4 regions of the Vagococcus martis genome follow, and region 2 is predicted to be linked to each of the others. Evidence: predicted binding sites of a transcription regulator. Region 2 holds the regulator's gene; each other region holds the start of a gene.

Region 1 (5,408 bases), 790 kb from region 2:
TTGAAACAAAATTTGGAATATAAGTAATTCGCTCTTCTTTTAAACCAGCTGCTACTAACTTAGGAATAAATGTTGGATTAACAACAACTAATTGATCCATTTTCCCATAAAAGCTGATTAAATACCAATCAAATATTTTTTTAAATGGTGAGAAAAGATTTAAACTACCTTCCAATGTTTCTGGTAAAAAATGAACATACCCAATCGTTATTCCACGTTTCTTTTTATGAAAAGTAGACAGATAAAATTGTGGATCTACAGTATGATAGTGTGAAATATCTGCTTGACTATATTTATTAATTGAAATATCAAATTCAGTTGAAAAATGTTTATTGAGCATATTAACTAACTCGGTATAGGCACTACCAACTCCCTGTCCCTTCACTTTATCAGCTGATGAAAACATATTTATCCTTAACAAAAAATCCACTCCTAATATCTACTATAATACGTAAAATAATATCACAATGCATCATACTACAGACTCATTTTATATCGAAATTTATACATCTTTATACATCTTAACACGTAATAATAAAAAAAACTATAATTTACTGTTTAAAAACAGTAAATTATAGTTCTCAGATGACATTACTTAGTATATTCTTCAACTAAGGCAACAACTTCATCAGCAGTATCACATTCTGTGATCGCTTTTTCAGCTAATTCTGCCATTTTCTTAGAATCAAGACGACTCATTAAACTACGTGTACGTAAGATACTTGTTGCACTCATAGAAAATTCATCTAAACCTAATCCAACTAATAATGGTACAGCTGTTTGATCTCCAGCCATCTCACCACACATACCAGCCCATTTACCTTCAGCATGAGCTGAATCAATAACGTTTTTGATTAAACGTAAAATTGCAGGGTTATATGGTTGATATAAGTAAGACACGCGTTCGTTCATACGGTCTGCAGCCATTGTGTATTGAATCAAGTCATTTGTTCCAATACTGAAGAAGTCAACTTCTTTAGCGAAGCGATCAGCAATAACTGCTGCTGCTGGAATTTCAATCATGATACCAACTTGGATATCTTCCGAAACTTCAACACCTTCAGCAATTAATTTAGCTTTTTCTTCTTCAAGCAACGCTTTAGCTTCTCTAAATTCAGCTAATGTTGCGATCATTGGGAACATAATACGTAAGTTTCCATATACAGAAGCACGTAGCAATGCACGTAATTGTGTACGGAACATTTGATCTTCAGCTAAACAAATACGGATAGCACGGTATCCTAGGAATGGGTTCATCTCTTCAGGGAATTTCAAATAAGGTAGTTCTTTATCCCCACCAATATCCATCGTACGAACCACAACTGGTTTACCATTCATGCCTTCCAAGACAGCTTTATATGCTTCGAACTGTTCATCTTCAGTTGGAAAATCTGGTGAATCCATGTATAAGAACTCAGTACGGTATAAACCAACTGCTTCCCCGCCATGACTCAAGACACCATCTAAATCTTTAGGTGTTCCGATGTTTCCAGCTAATTCTAAATGTTTGCCATCAGCTGTCACTGTTTTAGCATGTTTTAATTTGTCCCATTCAGCTTTCAATTCATTGAATGCTTTTTCTTTTGCTTTAAAATCAGCAACCTGTGCTTCAGTTGGGTTAACGATAACGTCTCCTTCACTTCCGTCAACAGCTAAAACGTCACCTTCTACAACATGCTCAGTAATTTCTTTTGTTCCAACAACCGCTGGGATTTCTAAAGAACGAGCCATGATAGCAGAGTGAGATGTACGTCCACCAATATTAGTTACAAAAGCACGAACAAAATTACGATCTAATTGTGCTGTATCACTTGGAGTTAAATCTTCAGCAACAATAATGACTTCTTCGTCAATCATTGTTAAATCAGGTAATTTAACACCTAACAAATGACTCATAACACGTTTTGTTACGTCACGAATATCAGCAGCTCTTTCTTGCATGTAAGGGTTATCTTCCATAGCCTCAAACATTCCAATAAACATGTCTGTAACTTCTTTTAATGCTGATTCAGCATTAACTTTGTTATCTTTGATATTTCCTTCAATTGCACTGATTAATTCAGGGTCAGATAAAACCATTAAGTGAGCATCAAAAACTTGTGCTTCTTCTTCACCTAAAGTTTTCACCGCTTTGTCTCTGATTGCTTGCAAATCTTTAGTTGATTGACTAAGAGCATCTGAAAGACGTGCTGCTTCGGCTTCAACGTTTTCAACTGAACGTTTTTCAAATGATAAATCCGGCTCAACTAAAAGATATGCTTTAGCAACTGCGATACCATCACTAACTGCAATACCTTTCAATTGTTTAGTCATTATTCAGATAGCCCTTCTTTTTTCATTGTTTCTTCGATAGCTGCGATTGCGTCTGCTTCGTCAGCACCTTCAGCTGTAATTGTAACATCAGCACCTTGGCCAACACCTAAAGACATGACACCCATGATTGATTTTAAGTTTACAGATTTACCTTTATATTCTAAGTTAACATCTGAACTAAATTTGCTAGCTGTTTGCACCAATAAAGTTGCTGGTCTAGCGTGAATACCTGTATCTGCTACTACGTGAAATTCTTTTTTTTCCATAATTATCTTCTCCTTTGTCATGTGAAAAATTTTTATGATGGATTATTTATTTAAACAAAAATTGTCCTAAAAAAATAACCCTTTCAATGATAAAGAATACCATGTTTTTCTATTACTTACAACTTTTTTCCCATGTTCTCTATAGAACTTTAAAAAGCTTTTATAAACTTTTCATCTCCATTTCAGAAAATAATTCGAATTTAATTCATAATTATTTTGATATATTCCATTTTTTGTGTACTAAATCGCAATTTCAAACTTTATGTTAAAAAAACGTTTTTTGTTACAAGTGATTTTCAACGAATGTTACGACTTTTCAATCAATAAAAAGAGCATAATTTTTGCTTCTTATATTCAAAAATTATATAATAATCATAAGGTCAAAACAGGTCAAACTGTTTTGGTAAATCATTTGATTAGAGGAGGATTTGCCTATGATATGTAAAAACTGTAAAAAGAATGATGCGACAATTCACTTACACGCATCAGTTAATGGAGAGAAACAACAAATAGATTTATGCCAACAATGTTATCGTGACTTAAAATCTCAAGAAGATCAAATGAATCGAGAAAAATTTGCTCAAGATCCTTATGGTTTTGGTCAATTAAATGATTTTTTCAAACAGTTAGCCCAACAATCAATGAAACAACCACAACAACCAACTATGCAAGCTCAACAAGGTGGTGGTGGAAATTCTTCTATCCTTGTAGAATACGGGGAAAACCTAACACAACTTGCTCGTGATGGAAAAATTGATCCGGTCATCGGTCGAGATGCTGAAATAAAACGTGTAATCGAAATATTAAATAGACGAACTAAAAACAATCCAGTACTTATTGGTGAACCTGGTGTTGGTAAAACAGCCGTAGTTGAAGGTCTCGCTTTAAGTATTGTGACTGGAGACGTCCCGCAAAAATTAGAGAATAAAGAAGTCATTCGTCTTGATGTTGTGTCACTTGTTCAAGGAACAGGTGTTAGAGGCCAGTTTGAAGAACGTATGAAACAACTGATTACTGAACTAAAAGAACAAAAGAATGTCATTTTATTTATTGATGAAATCCATGAAATTGTTGGAGCAGGATCAGTCAACGATGGCTCCATGGATGCTGGTAATATCTTAAAACCAGCCTTAGCTCGTGGTGAATTACAATTAGTTGGAGCAACAACATTTAATGAATATCGTATCATCGAAAAAGATGCAGCACTTGAACGACGTTTACAACCTGTAAAAGTTGATGAACCTACCATTGAAGAAACCATTCATATATTAAAAGGTATTCAAGAAAAATATGAAAACTACCATCATGTAAAATATACAGATGAAGCCATCGAGGGGGCTGTACACTTATCTAGTCGTTTTATACAAGACAGACATTTACCTGATAAAGCGATCGACTTACTAGATGAAACAGGTTCTAAGAAAAATTTAACCATTCCTTCTATTGATCCAAAAGTTCTAAATTCTAGAATTGCACGAGCTGAAGCTAACAAACAAATTGCTTCAGAAGAAGAGGATTTTGAAAAAGCGGCTTATTACCGTGATCAAATCAAAAAATTGGAAGACTTGAAAATTCATCAAGTATCTGAAGACAGTATGCCTACTGTCACAATAAACGATATGGAAGAAACCGTGGAAATCATGACAGGAATTCCGGTTGGTAAATTAAAAGAAACAGAGCAACAACAAATGAAACATTTAGCAAGTGATTTGAAAAAACATGTCATTGGACAAGATGATGCCATTGATAAAGTATCACGTGCTATTAGACGAAATCGAATTGGTTTAGGAAATAAAAATCGTCCGATTGGTTCATTTCTTTTTGTTGGACCGACTGGTGTTGGTAAAACTGAGCTAGCAAAACAACTAGCGACAGAGTTGTTTGGGCATGAATCTAACATGGTTCGTTTTGATATGAGTGAATACATGGAAAAACATAGTGTGTCTAAATTAATTGGTTCGCCACCTGGTTATGTTGGTTACAATGAAGCAGGGCAATTAACTGAAAGAGTGAGAAGAAATCCCTATAGTTTAATTCTATTAGATGAAGTCGAAAAAGCCCACCCAGATGTTTTACATCTATTCCTTCAAATCCTTGAAGATGGACGACTTACAGATGCGAAAGGTAGAACTGTTAGTTTTAAAGATACTTTGATAATCATGACAAGCAATGCTGGAACTCAAAATGTTGAAGCAAGTGTTGGATTTGGTGCTATCAAAGAAGGGACGACTCAATCAGTTCTAAACCAGTTAACTCATTACTTTAAACCAGAATTTCTAAATCGATTTGATGGAATTATCGAATTTAAGCCATTGAGTAAAGAAAATCTGTTGTCTATTGTGTCATTAATGCTTGATGAAATAAACATAAAATTACAAGAACAAGGTATTCATATTAATACGACTGAAGAAACAAAAGAGAAATTAGTTGAACTTGGTTATGATGCAAGTATGGGTGCAAGACCTCTTAGACGTACGATTCAAGAATATATTGAAGATGGTATTGCTGATTGTTATTTAGATAACCCTTCTGCAAAAGTATTATCTGCCAACTTAGTTGATGATAAAATTACCATAACTGAAAAAATCAATAGCTAGTTTTTTAGGAGAAAATTCTTCCTATATATAGGAGGGTTTTCTCCTTAATTTTTCACCATTGTGGTATAATTGATTTATAAAGAACAGTACAACTAAAACGAGGTGAGAATAATGAAGTTGATTGACGTTACAAACAGCTATGCTACTTTGGTTTCTAAACAACTAGAAAACACAGATGCCCGGTTTGTCAGTGTCTATTCATTAGGTAAAACATTAGTGATTCACAGTACAG
Region 2 (5,408 bases):
AATAGCTTTATCAGGAAGTTGACGGTCATTTATGTAACGAATAGATAGTTTTACAGCTGCTTCAATAGCTTCTTCTGTAATCGCTACTTGATGATGCTCTTCATATTGTGCTTTTAACCCTGATAAAATATCAATTGTTTCTTCTTCATTTGGTTCATCCACTAAAATTTTAGCAAAACGTCTTTCTAATGCAGGATCTTTTTCAATATATTTTTGATATTCATCTAATGTTGTAGCCCCTATTGTTTGTAATTCACCACGAGCAAGAGCTGGTTTTAAAATATTAGACGCATCAATCGCACCTTCCGCTCCACCAGCGCCAATCAATGTATGTAATTCATCAATAAACAAAATAACTTCGCCGTCATGATAAATTTCATCCACTAATTTTTTCATACGATCTTCAAATTCACCACGATATTTTGTTCCTGCAACTACTGCTCCCATATCAAGCATCATCACTCGTTTATTTCGCATATCTTTTGGAACATTTGCCGCAACAATGCGTTGTGCTAATCCTTCAGCAATTGCCGTTTTACCTACACCTGGGTCTCCAACTAAAACCGGGTTATTTTTGGTACGACGACTCAATATTTGGATCAGTCTTTCCACTTCGGTATCTCGGCCAACTAACGGATCCAATCGTTTTTCTCTAGCACTTTGAGTTAAATCTCTAGCGAGTGATTCCAGCGTTGGTGTTCCTTCATTTGTTAGTGATTTTGCTGATTTTCGAGATTTTCCATTCTTACTATTTTCATTAATACCAACTCTTTTTAAAATATCTTTGCGTAATTTTTTTAAATCTACCGTAAAGTTCTGTAGAATACGTGCTGATAGCAAGGTATCTTCTCTAATTAAAGCAAGTAAAATGTGCTCAGTACCAATACTGGGTGCTCCTAGTCGTTTTGCCTCTTCTCCAGCAAAAGCTAACACATCCTTTGCCCTAGGTGAATATGGTAAAAGCTGACCTTTTTTCGTTTTATAGCTACCATATTGAACAACCTGCTCAATCTCCTCAAATATAACTTCTTCATCTATATTTAATTTTCTAATTGCTTTACCCCCAACTCCTCTTGGCTCTTTAACTAATCCTAATAAGAGATCCTCTGTTCCCACAGTATCATGCTTAAAATATCTAGCACTTTCTTGTGCCAATTCCAGAACATCATTTGCACGTTTCGTAAATAATTCGCTCATCTAAGTTCCTCTCTTTCTTTATATGTTAAACGCTCTATAATAGCAATCATCATATTAGATCTTAACAGTCTTTCTTCAGAAGAACGGCTAATCCCATTTAATTTAAAGGCTGCTTGCAACAAATGCCTTTCACGTAACGTAATAATATCATTATCATGTAGTTCATTTAAAATAGCAAATGCCTCACTTTCTGTCAAACCATTACTAATCATCTCAGGTATTTCTTCACACAATTTAGTTTTATATTGAATTAATTTCACCTTAACAATTCGAATATAACCACCACCGCCACGCTTACTTTCTACTCTATATCCTTTTGGAATCGTGAATCTCGTATTTATCACGTAATTGATTTGCGAAGGGACGCAATTAAACTGATTAGCAAGTTCCGCTCGTTTAATTTCTATAATATCTTCATTGGCCAACAATTCTTTTAGATGTTCTTCTATAATATCTGACATGTTTTTATTCTCCATTAGATTACCACCCCTTACTATCCAATTGACTTATATTGACCTTTATTATACTAAAAATTTATCGATATTTATAATAATACGATTTATATAAATTCTATTATTCACCAATTTTAAAATTAAGCTAGACAACTAAAAAAATCGACTCTATATCAAATCGTGTTGATGGACAATAATATTGATGAAAAAGTATCAAAAATAAAATAGAATTAATTGAAGTGAGGGAAGAAATTCTCTCGCTTTTTTATTTAACCTGAAAAACTTGATTTTGAATCAAAAAGATACGTCGTTTGAATAGTAGAAAGTTTCGATAGCCATAGGCCACACGTTTAATCACTTTAATTTTATTGTTAATGCCTTCTAAGAAACCATTTGAATAGTAGTATTTAAAGGCATTCATAATTCCTTGGGAGAATTTACCAATAAAAGGAGTTTCCAATAACGCTTTAATCTTCGATACCGCTTTCCTTCCTCTTGATTATGGCGTTTGGAAAGACTGTTTTTAATAGTTGACCGTAACTTGCATTCATGTCCATGACCAAAAATCTTACTTTTAAACGTGATTTTCTGGAATACTTCATAAAGTAAGAAACCAACTTATGTAATCCTTTATCAGGTAAGATATCGATTATTTTTTTAGATGTCGCATCAGCACAAATAAAGCTCATTCCAGCTAAGTCAAAAGCAATTTGGTATTTAAGCTGTTTAGAAATTTGAGAATAGTCATCTACTAGAGAAGTAGAAGCACTGAAAGTTGATCCACAGTTTCTACAAAGGTAACGTGCTCTGTGAAGTTTCAGATAAGTTGGGCGACGTTCAACTTCAGGCAATTGACTAATGGTTTGATACGTTCCATTTTTAACGAATTGATAAAATCCACATTTCTTGCATTGCTTATCCTTATTCACTAATCTTCCTGTAATCATGTTAACTGAGCGGTTGTTTCTCGCTTCGCGAGACAACCAATCCTCATTAAAAATAAGAGAATCATCTAAGAATGCCCCTTTTTCTATGCCTAAAACAAAAAATCGCATTGATAGAATTTAATCTATCAACACGATTTAGTGTACAGCCCCTATTTTGTAACCTATTAAAAATACACCATCACAAAATACGATGGTGTCAACTGTATCAACCGATATACCGGCGGCCGGGGTCGAACCGGCACGCCCGTGAGGGCACTGGATTTTGAGTCCAGCGCGTCTGCCAATTCCGCCACGCCGGCAAAACAAGAGGCGGTAACCGGATTTGAACCGATGATAAAGGTTTTGCAGACCTCTGCCTTACCACTTGGCTATACCGCCTTTAAACAAACTGGGCTAGCTGGATTCGAACCAACGAGTGACGGAGTCAAAGTCCGTTGCCTTACCGCTTGGCTATAGCCCAATAATAAAAAGGCGACTGATGGGAATCGAACCCACGAATGCCGGAGCCACAATCCGGTGCGTTAACCACTTCGCCACAGTCGCCATAATTATAACAGGGGTAGTAGGAATCGAACCCACGCTGACGGTTTTGGAGACCGTAGTTCTACCGCTAAACTATACCCCTTTAAATATGGAGGGGGGCAGATTCGAACTGCCGAACCCGAAGGAGCGGATTTACAGTCCGCCGCGTTTAGCCACTTCGCTACCCCTCCAAATGGCGCAAGACAGAATCGAACTGCCGACACACGGAGCTTCAATCCGTTGCTCTACCAACTGAGCTACTGCGCCAATAACGGTCCCGACGGGAATCGAACCCGCGATCTCCTGCGTGACAGGCAGGCATGTTAACCCCTACACCACGGAACCTATTATGGTTTTATTTCATTAATTGTTATGACCCGTACGGGACTCGAACCCGTGTTACCGCCGTGAAAGGGCGGTGTCTTAACCGCTTGACCAACGGGCCAATATAATAATTTTTTTAGATACGGAGAGTAAGGGATTCGAACCCTTGAGACAGTTATTACCGCCTACATGATTTCCAATCATGCTCCTTCGGCCAACTCGGACAACTCTCCTGAGTTTTCAACCTTACTATAAAAGAACTCCGGCAGTAGGACTCGAACCTACGACATCATGATTAACAGTCATGCGCTACTACCAACTGAGCTATGCCGGATAATAATTAATATAAGTACGGCAACGTCCTACTCTCACAAAGGGAAACCCTTCACTACCCTCGGCGCTAAGAAGCTTAACTTCTGTGTTCGGCATGGTTACAGGTGTATCCTTCTTGCCATCGTCACCGCACTTATATATTATTGAGTAATTGCTCACTCAAAACTGAATGTTAAAGTTATCTATCATCATAATTGTCCACCGCTTATTTTGGTTAAGTCCTCGACCGATTAGTACTAGTCCGCTCCATACATCACTGTACTTCCACTCCTAGCCTATCTACCTGATCATCTTTCAGGGGTCTTACTTCCTTAAAGGAATGGGAAATCTCATCTTGAGGGGGGCTTCACGCTTAGATGCTTTCAGCGTTTATCCCGTCCATACATAGCTACCCAGCAATGCCCTTGGCAGAACAACTGGTACACCAGAGGTATGTCCATCCCGGTCCTCTCGTACTAAGGACAGCTCCTCTCAAATTTCCAACGCCCGCGACGGATAGGGACCGAACTGTCTCACGACGTTCTGAACCCAGCTCGCGTGCCGCTTTAATGGGCGAACAGCCCAACCCTTGGGACCGACTACAGCCCCAGGATGCGACGAGCCGACATCGAGGTGCCAAACCTCCCCGTCGATGTGAACTCTTGGGGGAGATAAGCCTGTTATCCCCAGGGTAGCTTTTATCCGTTGAGCGATGGCCCTTCCATGCGGAACCACCGGATCACTAAGCCCGACTTTCGTCCCTGCTCGAGTTGTAGCTCTCGCAGTCAAGCTCCCTTCTGCCTTTGCACTCTACGAATGATTTCCAACCATTCTGAGGGAACCTTTGGGCGCCTCCGTTACCTTTTGGGAGGCGACCGCCCCAGTCAAACTGTCCATCTGACACTGTCTCCCACCACGATTAGTGGTGCGGGTTAGAATGGTCATAACACAAGGGTAGTATCCCACCAGCGCCTCCATCGAAACTAGCGTTCCGACTTCTACGGCTCCTACCTATCCTGTACATGTGTCACAAACATTCAATATCAAACTACAGTAAAGCTCCATGGGGTCTTTCCGTCCTGTCGCGGGTAACCTGCATCTTCACAGGTACTAAAATTTCACCGAGTCTCTCGTTGAGACAGTGCCCAAATCGTTACGCCTTTCGTGCGGGTCGGAACTTACCCGACAAGGAATTTCGCTACCTTAGGACCGTTATAGTTACGGCCGCCGTTTACTGGGGCTTCAATTTTGAGCTTCGCTATTGCTAACCCATCCTCTTAACCTTCCAGCACCGGGCAGGCGTCAGCCCCTATACGTCATCTTTCGATTTTGCAGAGACCTGTGTTTTTGATAAACAGTCGCTTGGGCCTATTCACTGCGGCTGAACTTGCGTTCAGCACCCCTTCTCCCGAAGTTACGGGGTCATTTTGCCGAGTTCCTTAACGAGAGTTCTCTCGCTCACCTTAGGATTCTCTCCTCGACTACCTGTGTCGGTTTGCGGTACGGGTCATTTGTTTCTAACTAGAAGCTTTTCTTGACAGTGTGACATTGAGACTTCGGTACTTTATTTCCCTACTCATCACAACTTGTCCTTAAAGATAAAAGCATTTGACTCTTATCAAGACTTGTTGCTTGAACGTGCACTTCCAGTCGC
Region 3 (5,408 bases), 1.0 Mb from region 2:
TACTCGAGCGAATTGAATTGACTAATGAAGCTCCTGGTAAAAAAGGCATTATACATGCAAGAAAAATTGAAAATTTACTATCGATGACTTGGTGACTAAATAAAATGTTTGCGGTTATGGAAATAAAACAGGAGGCAACAAAAATAGAAAATATTTGAACATCGATATACGTGTCTAGTAACATATAAATATAATATGCTAGTGCCCCAACACCAAACGCCACAATCAATTGTGCTGATAACCCACTGATTAACACAAACATTGACGAACATATAGCCCCTGCACTGATAAGTTGAAATACCTTGGAAAAAGCATATGTGTTGCGATCAATTTGTTGCAACGCGTTATAAAAATCTTCTAAAGACAGTTTTTTATCATAAAACGACTTAATGGTTTCTTCCATTTTGCCAATTTTTTCAAAATTATAGGAGGTTTTTGCTGCATTAATCATCTTCACTTCATTTGTATCTAGATTAATTAGCACCAGACCAGTCTGCGTCATAAAAATAGAATAATTATCTAAGTCCATAAAATCCAATAATTTTTTTAACTTCTCTCTCACTTCTACTACTGCGTAATTATTTTCAAGCAATAACTTTCCATAAAAAAGTGCTACTCTAGTTTCTGTATTAATCATCGAAACATCTTTATCCATCAAAAAACACCACCTTTTTAAGTATCTTTTTTGAACATTTTATACCAAAAAAGAAAGAAGACAACCTCATCACTTCTTTCTTTAACAAACTTTTATTAATCAATCAGTGCCTTATCATAAATTGTGTAGTCACATCGGTAAATAAACAAATATTTTCCGTCAATTAAAATCCCCGTACTCTTTGGCACATCTGTTGAATACATCGATACTTTGTTACCAGCATAAGTAGCTAATGGTGTTCCATTTTGACTACGGATTAAGATAACTTTATCTTTTCCTTTAAATGAATTGCTAAAATCATTGACCATTGAATTAATCATAGGCACACTTCTTTTTGTGTCATTGATATCCACTTTGTCAGCATACTCATCAAAAATATTAGTCAAGCCTTTTTCTTCGATAATCATTGATGAGCCAACATGATGCATTTCATTACGTCCGACAGTGATTTGAATGACACTTGAGTCTTTGCTGTCTTCATCAGTATCAAAGGTATCATCTCTTTCAATCTTCACTGATTTACCTTGTACTTTATCCATGACTTGACTTTGCTCGTCATACGTTCTCACTGTCATTTCTAACCCCTTAAAACTTTGTTCAAACTGTTTAAATGAATTCATAATATCTTGGCAGCCAGATAACACAATCACCATGACACTAAGTAAGCCTGCGACCATTAACTGTTTCTTCTTTTTCATCTCGTTCCTCCTAAAACTAAAAAAAGCAAAGACACCTTAGCATCTTTGCTTTATATTATACTACTCTTCTGTTTTTAATGCAGTAAATGTTAGTTTACCATCAACGATTTCAATCATCACATCTGTTTTTGGTCCAACTTTTCCTGCCACGATTTCTTTAGCTAAAGGTGTTTCTACTTCTTTCGTTAAGAAACGTTTAATTGGACGAGCACCATAGATTGGATCATATGCTTGTTCGGCAATCCAAGTTTTCGCTTCATCAGAGATTGTTAATTGAATATCTTGATGAGCTAAACGTCTTGTTAAGCTTTCAGTCATTTTAACAATAATGTCTTTAACATTGTCTAGACTAAGTGGACTAAACAAGATAGTATCATCAATACGGTTTAAGAATTCTGGTTTGAAGTGTCCACGTAACATTTCAAGAACGCCTTCTTTAGCACTTTCTGATACGTTTCCTTCTTCATCTACGCCATCAAGCAATAATTGTGACCCAATATTACTTGTCATGATTAACACAGTGTTTTTAAAGTCAACCACACGACCTTTAGAGTCAGTCAAACGGCCATCATCCAATACTTGAAGTAAAATGTTAAACACATCTGGATGAGCTTTTTCAATTTCATCAAGTAAAACAATAGTGTATGGACTTCTTCTTACTGCCTCTGTTAATTGGCCGCCTTCTTCGTAACCAACATAGCCAGGAGGAGCTCCGACTAAACGAGACACGCTATGTTTTTCCATGTACTCACTCATATCCAAACGCACCATATGGTCTTCAGAATCAAACAAGTTTTCAGCTAATGATTTAGCTAATTCTGTTTTACCCACACCAGTAGGTCCTAAGAATAGGAATGAGCCAAGTGGACGATTAGGATCTTGTAATCCAGCACGAGAACGAATCACTGCGTCAGATACCGCATCAACGGCTTCATCTTGACCAATCACACGTTTATGTAGTGTTTCATTTAAGCGTAAGATTTTTTCTCTTTCGCCTTCTTCAAGTCGTTTCACTGGAATACCTGTCAAGCGACCAACTACGACGGCGATTTCTTTATCAGTAACAACTTCTTGTACCATACGGCCATCATGTTTTTCTTTTTCTTCCAAGTCTTTTAACTCTTTTTCAAGTTTTGGAATAGTACCATGACGTAACACAGCAGCTTCTTCTAAGTCATAGTTGCTTTCTGCGTTTTCAAGTTGTGTTCTAGCTTGATCTAACTCAGAACGTTTTTCGTTTACTTTGTTTAATTCTTCTTTTTCTGTTTCCCATTGCATTTTTAGTGTATTGGCTTCTTCTCTTAATTCTGCCAATTCACCTTGAAGAATATCTAAACGTTTTTTACTTGCGTCGTCATCTTCTTTTTTAAGAGCCGCTTCTTCGATTTCTAACTGCATTAAACGTCTGGTTACTTGGTCTAATTCAGTTGGCATAGAATTCATTTCCACACGAATAGTCGCACATGCTTCATCGACTAAATCAATCGCTTTATCAGGTAAGTAACGATCAGTGATGTAACGGTTAGACAATGTACTTGCTGCGACTAACGCATTATCATGAATGTTTACCCCATGATGAATTTCAAAACGTTCTTTCAATCCACGTAGAATACTAATAGTGTCTTCTACAGTTGGTTCTTTCACTAATACTTTTTGGAAACGTCTTTCTAAGGCTTTGTCGGTTTCCATGTATTCACGGTACTCATCAAGTGTTGTTGCCCCAATACAATGTAACTCACCACGAGCAAGCATAGGTTTAAGTAAGTTTCCGGCATCCATACTACCTTCTGTTTTACCCGCACCTACTATTGTATGAATTTCATCGATGAACAAAATAATTTCGCCATCGCTATTTTTGACTTCTTTTAAGACTGCTTTTAGACGCTCTTCAAATTCACCTCTGAATTTAGCCCCAGCAATCAATGATCCCATATCTAATGAGATGATGGTTTTATTTTTTAAGTTTTCAGGAACGTCTTTTTTCACGATACGTTGTGCTAATCCTTCGATGATGGCTGTTTTACCAACACCAGGTTCACCGATTAATACTGGATTATTTTTTGTTTTACGTGATAAAATACGAATCACATCACGAATTTCTTCGTCACGCCCAATGATTGGGTCTTGTTTCCCAGATTTTACTGCTTCATTAAGGTTTGTTCCGTATTTTTCTAGTGCTTCATATTGTTCTTCTTGATTTTGACTAGTCACACGTTCTCCTCCTCTCAAATCTTTAATACGTTCTGTCAATTCAGCCTCTGTGACTTTTTGAGCCATTAAGAAACGGGTTAAACTGAAATTTTTCAATTTCATTAAGGCTAAAACCACTACTTCAGTTGACAAATAGTCATCATTAAATGTTTCTCTAATTTTATCTGCTTCTTGTAATAAGTTAAATAAGTTTTGACTTAAATTTTGTCCATATTGTACATTTCCACTAACGGTTGGTAATTTATCTAATTCATTATCTACTTCTCTTTCAAATGCATCGACATCTAAACCGATACCTGCATAAAGATTTCTAGCAAAATGATTGGGTTGTAAAAATATTTTCCATAAGTGGACGATATCAATCTCTTGATTTTTTCGAGTGATTGCAACTTGTTGTGCTTCTGCGATTGCTTGTTGCAATGTCGTAGTCATTTTTTCTATATTCATATCATTACCCCCTTATTCTTAACTACAAGATATATTTTACACCATAGGTCAAAATAGGTCAAACAAAAAGACTCAATGTCAAACTGATAAGTTTATTCTAATAAATATAAGTGATTGAAACGACACTTTTTAGGTTTTTAAAACGACAGTTTCCACCAAAAGACATAAAAAAGACTCGATTATCACCGAGTCTTCAAACTATTTATGCTTTTTCTTCATTAAGTTTAACAATTTCTACGATTAAGCTAGTCGCTTTTTCCATGCTTTCAACTGCCACATATTCAAAACGTCCATGCATGTTTTCCCCACCAGCAAAAATATTTGGCGTAGGTAATCCCATGTAAGAAATCTTAGAACCGTCTGTTCCACCACGTACGGGTGCTTTATTTGGTTCAATATCTAAGTTACGCATTGCTTCATCTACTAAATCAATGATACTCATATCTTTTTCGATGACTTCGCGCATATTGTAATATTGATCAAATAAGTATAATGACACACGTTCTTGACCGAAGTTATCGTTAAATTCTTTTACGATGGATTCAATTAACTCTTTACGTGCTTCAAATTTTTCACGATCATGATCACGAATAATGTAAGTCATCGTTGCTTCATCAGGCACTCCATCTAATTGTAATAAATGGAAGAATCCTTCATAACCATCTGTTTTTTCAGGGACTTCATCTTGTGGCAATTTGTTATGTAAGTCAATGGCTACTTGTAACGCATTAATCATGGTATTTTTCGCTGTACCTGGGTGAACGTTTTTACCTTCAATTGAAATTTCGGCTTGAGCAGCACTAAATGTTTCAAATTGTAATTCACCAACTGGACCACCATCCATCGTATAAGCAAAGTCTACTGGGAATTCATCGACATTAAATTTATCTGCTCCAACACCGATTTCTTCGTCTGGACCAAACGCTACCATGATTTTACCGTGTTTAATTTCTGGATGATTCACTAAATATTCCATAGCAGTCATAATTTCAGCAATCCCTGATTTATCATCAGCACCTAAAAGAGTTGAACCATCCGTTGTAATCAATGTTTGACCTTTGTAGTTAGCTAAGTTAGGGAAATCTTTAACGGTTAATTTAAACTTGCCTTCTTTGTCTAAAGGAATATCACTTTGACCATCATAATTTTCTACAAATTGTGGGTTCACACCAACTGCGTTAAAATCAGCTGTATCCATATGCGCGATAAATCCAATGCTACGCACGTCTTTATCCGTATTGCTTGGTAAAGTGGCAATCACAAACCCATTTTCTTCGTTATGGCATACATCTGACATCCCAATCTCTTCTAATTCTTTTTTCAACTCTTTGGCAAATGCAATTTGAGTTGGTGTTGATGGTGTTGTCTTGCTTGTTGCGTCCGATCTTGTTTCTGTC
Region 4 (5,408 bases), 840 kb from region 2:
GGTATTTCTTGAAGGTCTTTCATTTGAAGACCGATTCGAGGTATTTTATAGACGACCTCTCCGTCTTTATTAAAGAAGTAACCGAACGATTCAGCAACAGCACCCTTATTAGAAAGCATTGCTAAATCACTTGCACTCATGTTACGACGTTTTGCCATATGAAGTGCACGTCCAATACTGTGAATCACAACGTTTGACTTAGATATCAACTCTAATACGCGTTGAACAGTCGGCTCATGAAGGAGTAACTCATACGTTTCAGAACTAACTTGTTCTGGTACATATAACACTTTAAACTCGCCACCTGTTTGTTCTGCCATGGTTGCACTTATTGAATTTGCTTGAGTTTGAATGGTTTCACCAATCCCACCTCTTGCAGGGACAAATATATTATGTCTTTTAGGTGTTTCTAGTCGGTACATGCATTTACTTACTGTAGCCATTGTCGTGCCTCCCATGACGGCGATAATATTTTCACCATCAGGTAAACGTGTTGCAAGAATATCAGAAGTTAAATCTCCAAATTTCTCTAACACCTTACTTTCAACATCACTATCGCCAGGAGTAATTAAACACCTTTCAATATTAAGTTTACTAGCAAGTTTTTTCTCAAGGACACGATTGCCCGTCTGCTCTGCCATGACTATTTCTAAATCACTATAAAGACTTAATCCTTTTTCAGTAAGCGACATTCCAATTTTAGAGACTTCGATTAAACTAAGTTGTTTTAATACCTCTGTTTCACTTCGAAGTATCCGCTCAGTTAAATTTACCTTTTCAGATAATTTTCTGCGTCCAACTGGCTGATTCCAATATATATTTCGCAAAATACGAAACCGTTGTTCAATCACTTGAATCATGTCAGGAGCAATCTGTTCAATAATATCAAAATCATCGCTCATAGATTATACTCCTTAAGTACAGGGACAAATTTAGTCCATGATAGACTTTTTCTGACCCACATGTTGTATTTTGATAGGGTTGATGCAAAATAACTAATGATTTCGTCCAACCCTTACATGCTTATAATAACAAGTCTGACTAAATAATACAAGTCTGACACTCAAGTTTTTGTTTAATAATCAAATCTTTTTCTCTTTGTTGATGATTGTATTCCTAATTCTTCACGATACTTGGCTATTGTACGTCTGGAAATATCAATGTTTTTTTCTTTCAACAGGTCTACTAATTTTTGATCTGAAAGTGGTTTTGCTTTGTTTTCATCCTCTATTAACTCTTTTATTGTTTCTTTTATGTCACTAGTTGCGATCACATCAGAAGAATTTTTTTGCTCTAATCCTGTCGTAAAAAAACTTCTTAACTCAAATATGCCAAATTCTGTCGTTAAATATTTTCCATTTACAGCTCGACTAATCGTTGACTCATGAAGTGATAGGTCGTTTGCGATCTCTTTTAGCTTCATCGGTGTCAGTGGATGACTATCTTTTAGAAAAAAGTTAGATTGTCTTTTAACAATTTCTTTGCCAACTCTTAATATAGTATCTCCTCGTTGTTCAAGAGATTTTTTTAGCCAGTCGTATTCTGCTTTTTTTTCATTTAAATATTTTTCTACCTCTGTGCCACCTTGTCGCAACATTCGTTCAAAGTATTTTGATTGAAAGTTGACTTCTGGCTGTCCTACTTTAGTAGATGAAATAGTAATAGTATCTGTTTCTTTATCTACTTTTACAACTAAATCTGGATAAATCAAACTGTTCTCATCATTACTAAATATTGCTCCGGGATTTGGATGCAACTTTTGAATATAATCAAATATTTCTTGTATTTCTTTTAATGATAGGCCTAATTTTTTTTCAATTCGTTGCCATTTTCTATTTGCTAAATCATCAAAATATTCTTCTAATACTAGGTAAGCTTGATTAGGTGCTTCATCATCTCGCTCTGTTTGCAGCATTAAACACTCTTGTAAATTTCTCGCTCCAACTCCTGCAGGTTCTAACATCTGTATTAACGTCAAAGCATCTAACACTTCAATATAACTGACATGATTTATAGCCATCGCTTCTTCTATAGAAATTGTCAAATAACCATTCGTATCTATGAACTCAATTAGAAATAAACTTATTTTTCTAAGTTGGGTATCTCGATAATTAAGATGAATTTGCTCAATCAAATAATGAAATAGCGATTGCTCGTTTTCTGGTATTTGATTTATCCAATCTGTTTTATCGTTGTCTTGCGACCTATTATAGTGACTGCTTTCTAAATACTGAGTATCCATATCGGAAACGGATACATCAATTAGCGGATTTTCTAACATTTTATCATTTAAGAAAGACAGGAGGTCATCAGTACCAAACTGTAACATCTTAATAGATTGTTGAAGTTGTTGGGTCATAGATAATTTTTGGGTTTGAACCTGAGCTTGACCTTGTCGAAAATTTTGGGTAAACTTCATAACCTTTTCCTCCTTTTCATCTTGCTATTTAAGATATTTTTGGTAAACTAATACAAGTAGATGCGCCCTTAGTGTAGTGGATATCACGCAAGATTCCGGTTCTTGAGACGGGGGTTCGATTCCCTTAGGGCGTGTTACTTTCTTTTAAGAAAAGTATATCATATTTTAGCATAATATTTAGGGGACGAATGTCCTTTTTCTTTACTTTTTAATTTTTTGACCTTTATTGACCTTTTTTACGCTAAATTCTAGGTAGATTAAAAAGAGTATGTTAAAATATGTCTAGTAGCGTTACTATTAGGAGGAATTTATATGAATTTAATACCAACAGTTATCGAACAATCTGCTAGAGGTGAACGTGCTTATGACATTTATTCTCGTTTACTAAAAGATCGTATTATTATGTTAAGCGGACCTATTGATGATAACGTTGCAAATAGTGTTATTGCACAATTATTATTTTTAGATGCCCAAGATCCAGAAAAAGATATTTACCTCTACATTAACTCACCTGGAGGAAGTGTCTCTGCTGGCCTTGCAATTTACGACACAATGAACTTTGTCAAATCTGATATCCAGACCATTGTTTTAGGTATGGCAGCCTCAATGGGAAGTTTTCTACTGTCATCTGGAACAAAAGGGAAACGATTTGCATTACCAAACGCAGAAATCATGATTCATCAACCTCTGGGAGGAGCTCAAGGGCAAGCGACAGAAATCGAAATTGCAGCACGCCATATTTTAAATACGCGTGAGAGATTAAATAAAATCTTAGCTGAAAACACAGGTCAACCACTAGACATCATCGAACAAGATACTGATCGTGATAACTTTATGTCAGCTGAGGAAGCAAAAAAATACGGCTTAATTGATGAAGTAATGGTTAACAGTGCTGCCTTAAAATAAGGAGATGAGTCAATGGGTACAAAAAAAATCGATCCAACAAAAGTAACTAGCTCTGTTGGAATCAAAATTGGTAAAGCTGATGCACCAAATTTATTGTTTGAATTTGTTAATCTACGTTGCCCGTTTTGTAAACAATGGTGGGATGAAAAATTAGATTTAATCTCAAAAGAAGTGAACAGCGAAAATCTGCATTACGTGATTAAACTTTTTAATAAAGATTCTGCTAGTTTATCATTAGGCAATGTGATGCATGAGTACGTGCCAGCAAATGAACAAGCAATTAAAGTTATCACAGATATCTATAATTCACAAAGTCAATGGGGATCTCTCAGCACACAAGAAGAAGTACGAGAATTTGCTGAGGAAACACTTGGGTTAATCAAACAAGATAATCAAAAAATGCTACAAGATATTGTAGAAGAAGCTGCAAACGCCGATGTGCACTTTGTTCCAACTTTAATTGTTGATGATTTTGATTTTGATCAAAAAATATCCAATGACGATTTTCTTTCTTTATTACGATAATTAAAATAAAAAGTATCTATCTTAATCTCGCTTTTAATAGCAGATCTCGATAGATACTTTTTTATTCTGTAACAGTTGGTATTTGTGGATTTTTTTGTTTGACTACATATGGAATAGATAAATAAAATGCCGTACCTAAATTGACGTGACTTTTCACATTAATTGTCCCATTGTAATTTTCAATAAGCTGTTGAGCTATAGATAAACCTAAGCCATTACCACCCGTGTGTCTTGCTCTTGCTTTATCCACTCGGTAAAAGCGGTTAAACACTTTTTCGATTTCCTCTTCAGAAATCCCCTCACCAAAATCTTGAATCATTAAGTCAACATATTGATAAGATTTTGATGCTGAAATAATCACTTCTTTTCTATCTCGTGAATATTTCACTGCATTATCTAATAAAATAATCAGTATTTGTTCAAAGTGATTACGATACATCTTAATTTCAACCGAATTATCTAAATCATCGTCATCTAAATTAAAAACAAATTCAGGGTAAAGCATTTGAAAATTGCTTACAGTTGTTTGGATTGTTTCTTTTGCTAAGCACGTTTCATTTTTATAATGAAACTCAGATTGCTCAGCTCTTGATAAATCAAGCATCTCTTGTACCAAACTTTTCATACGAGTGATTTCTTGTAGTGAGGCACTCAAAGACTCTTCCAATACTTCAGGGTCATCTTTCCCCCAACGATTCAACAGATTCAGATGGCCTTCAATCACAGCTACAGGCGTTCTTAACTCATGTGACACATCTTCAACAAATTGTTGTTGTTGCGTAATAAATCGTTCCATACGTTCAATCATATCATTAAAAGCTTTTGCTAAATCATAAATTTCATCATTTGATTTTGGTACTGGCATTCGAAGACCAGTCTTATGTGCCGTTTCAATATTATTTAGCGTTCTTACCATTTTCCTAAGAGGGCTGGTAAAATAGCTTGATAATAAAAAGCTCACCATCACACTGACTAATAAACCAAATAATCCTATAATTACTAAATTTTGTAATAATTGTTGTCGATATTTATAATAAAAACCTAAATCATAAAAGCCTTGTGCATAACCGATTAACTTCCCCGTTTGATCAGAGTAAACTGGCTTTAGTAAAACCAAACCTGTAACGTATTCATAGGTTCTAATTGTTGTTTCAGATTGAGTCGACTTATCAAAGGGTACATAGCGATTTTTTGTTTCAAAAACTAAATTACCGTCAGTATTATAAACTTTTAAATCCATTTCTGGTCTTGAAAGTTCAGAAATAAAGCTATTTAAATTCATCATAGTAGACTCTAACGTACTGGCTCCGTAATAACTGTCACCAACATATTCACCGGTCGATTCTTTCAGATAAAAAACAGAGCTATTAAAACTTAATGGCTCTGTTCCTCTAGATAATCGGCTAGTTACCTCAGATATTGTCCGATTAAAGGTTAACTCTTCTTGCTGAATCATTAATCTTGAACTAATTTGATACGAAATGACTGCAAACACAGCAAATAAAATTGATATCACTAATGATGTTAGAATGGTCCATTTCAACGTAATTGATTTCCA

What was found. The regulator CtsR, encoded in region 2, represses protease genes until heat stress. The targets are predictions, from matches to a motif close to TTGGTCAAAAAAGGTCAAANA.
Region 1: BW731_RS02595 (ATP-dependent Clp protease ATP-binding subunit) is a predicted target of CtsR. The motif match lies at 2,956-2,976, and genes of this name have one in related genera.
Region 3: clpB (ATP-dependent chaperone ClpB) is a predicted target of CtsR. The motif match lies at 4,056-4,076, and genes of this name have one in related genera.
Region 4: clpP (ATP-dependent Clp endopeptidase proteolytic subunit ClpP) is a predicted target of CtsR. The motif match lies at 2,633-2,653, and genes of this name have one in related genera.

What each region holds. Positions count from the first base shown of each region.
Region 1 covers NZ_MVAB01000001.1:526,370-531,777, forward strand. Annotated here, with positions in the region: gene BW731_RS02580 (glycosyltransferase family 4 protein) at 1-421, opposite strand, end outside; gene ptsP (phosphoenolpyruvate--protein phosphotransferase) at 592-2,313, opposite strand; gene BW731_RS02590 (phosphocarrier protein HPr) at 2,313-2,579, opposite strand; gene BW731_RS02595 (ATP-dependent Clp protease ATP-binding subunit) at 3,014-5,176, shown strand; gene BW731_RS02600 (DUF1827 family protein) at 5,288-5,408, shown strand, end outside.
Region 2 covers NZ_MVAB01000001.1:1,318,423-1,323,830, reverse strand. Annotated here, with positions in the region: gene BW731_RS06495 (ATP-dependent Clp protease ATP-binding subunit) at 1-1,197, opposite strand, end outside; gene BW731_RS06490 (CtsR family transcriptional regulator) at 1,194-1,673, opposite strand; partial or broken gene BW731_RS13070 (transposase) at 1,936-2,058, opposite strand; gene BW731_RS06485 (transposase) at 2,117-2,704, opposite strand; tRNA gene BW731_RS06480 (tRNA-Leu) at 2,812-2,895, opposite strand; tRNA gene BW731_RS06475 (tRNA-Cys) at 2,904-2,974, opposite strand; tRNA gene BW731_RS06470 (tRNA-Gln) at 2,985-3,056, opposite strand; tRNA gene BW731_RS06465 (tRNA-His) at 3,067-3,139, opposite strand; tRNA gene BW731_RS06460 (tRNA-Trp) at 3,151-3,221, opposite strand; tRNA gene BW731_RS06455 (tRNA-Tyr) at 3,229-3,309, opposite strand; tRNA gene BW731_RS06450 (tRNA-Phe) at 3,313-3,385, opposite strand; tRNA gene BW731_RS06445 (tRNA-Asp) at 3,391-3,463, opposite strand; tRNA gene BW731_RS06440 (tRNA-Glu) at 3,492-3,563, opposite strand; tRNA gene BW731_RS06435 (tRNA-Ser) at 3,586-3,675, opposite strand; tRNA gene BW731_RS06430 (tRNA-Asn) at 3,703-3,776, opposite strand; rRNA gene rrf (5S ribosomal RNA) at 3,792-3,907, opposite strand; rRNA gene BW731_RS06420 (23S ribosomal RNA) at 3,986-5,408, opposite strand, start outside.
Region 3 covers NZ_MVAB01000001.1:2,356,651-2,362,058, reverse strand. Annotated here, with positions in the region: gene BW731_RS11450 (threonine/serine exporter family protein) at 1-655, opposite strand, end outside; gene BW731_RS11445 (DUF5052 family protein) at 751-1,353, opposite strand; gene clpB (ATP-dependent chaperone ClpB) at 1,414-4,011, opposite strand; gene pepT (peptidase T) at 4,214-5,408, opposite strand, start outside.
Region 4 covers NZ_MVAB01000001.1:2,162,164-2,167,571, reverse strand. Annotated here, with positions in the region: gene BW731_RS10575 (sugar-binding transcriptional regulator) at 1-902, opposite strand, end outside; gene rpoN (RNA polymerase factor sigma-54) at 1,076-2,419, opposite strand; tRNA gene BW731_RS10565 (tRNA-Arg) at 2,482-2,553, shown strand; gene clpP (ATP-dependent Clp endopeptidase proteolytic subunit ClpP) at 2,732-3,325, shown strand; gene BW731_RS10555 (thioredoxin domain-containing protein) at 3,338-3,850, shown strand; gene BW731_RS10550 (HAMP domain-containing sensor histidine kinase) at 3,912-5,393, opposite strand.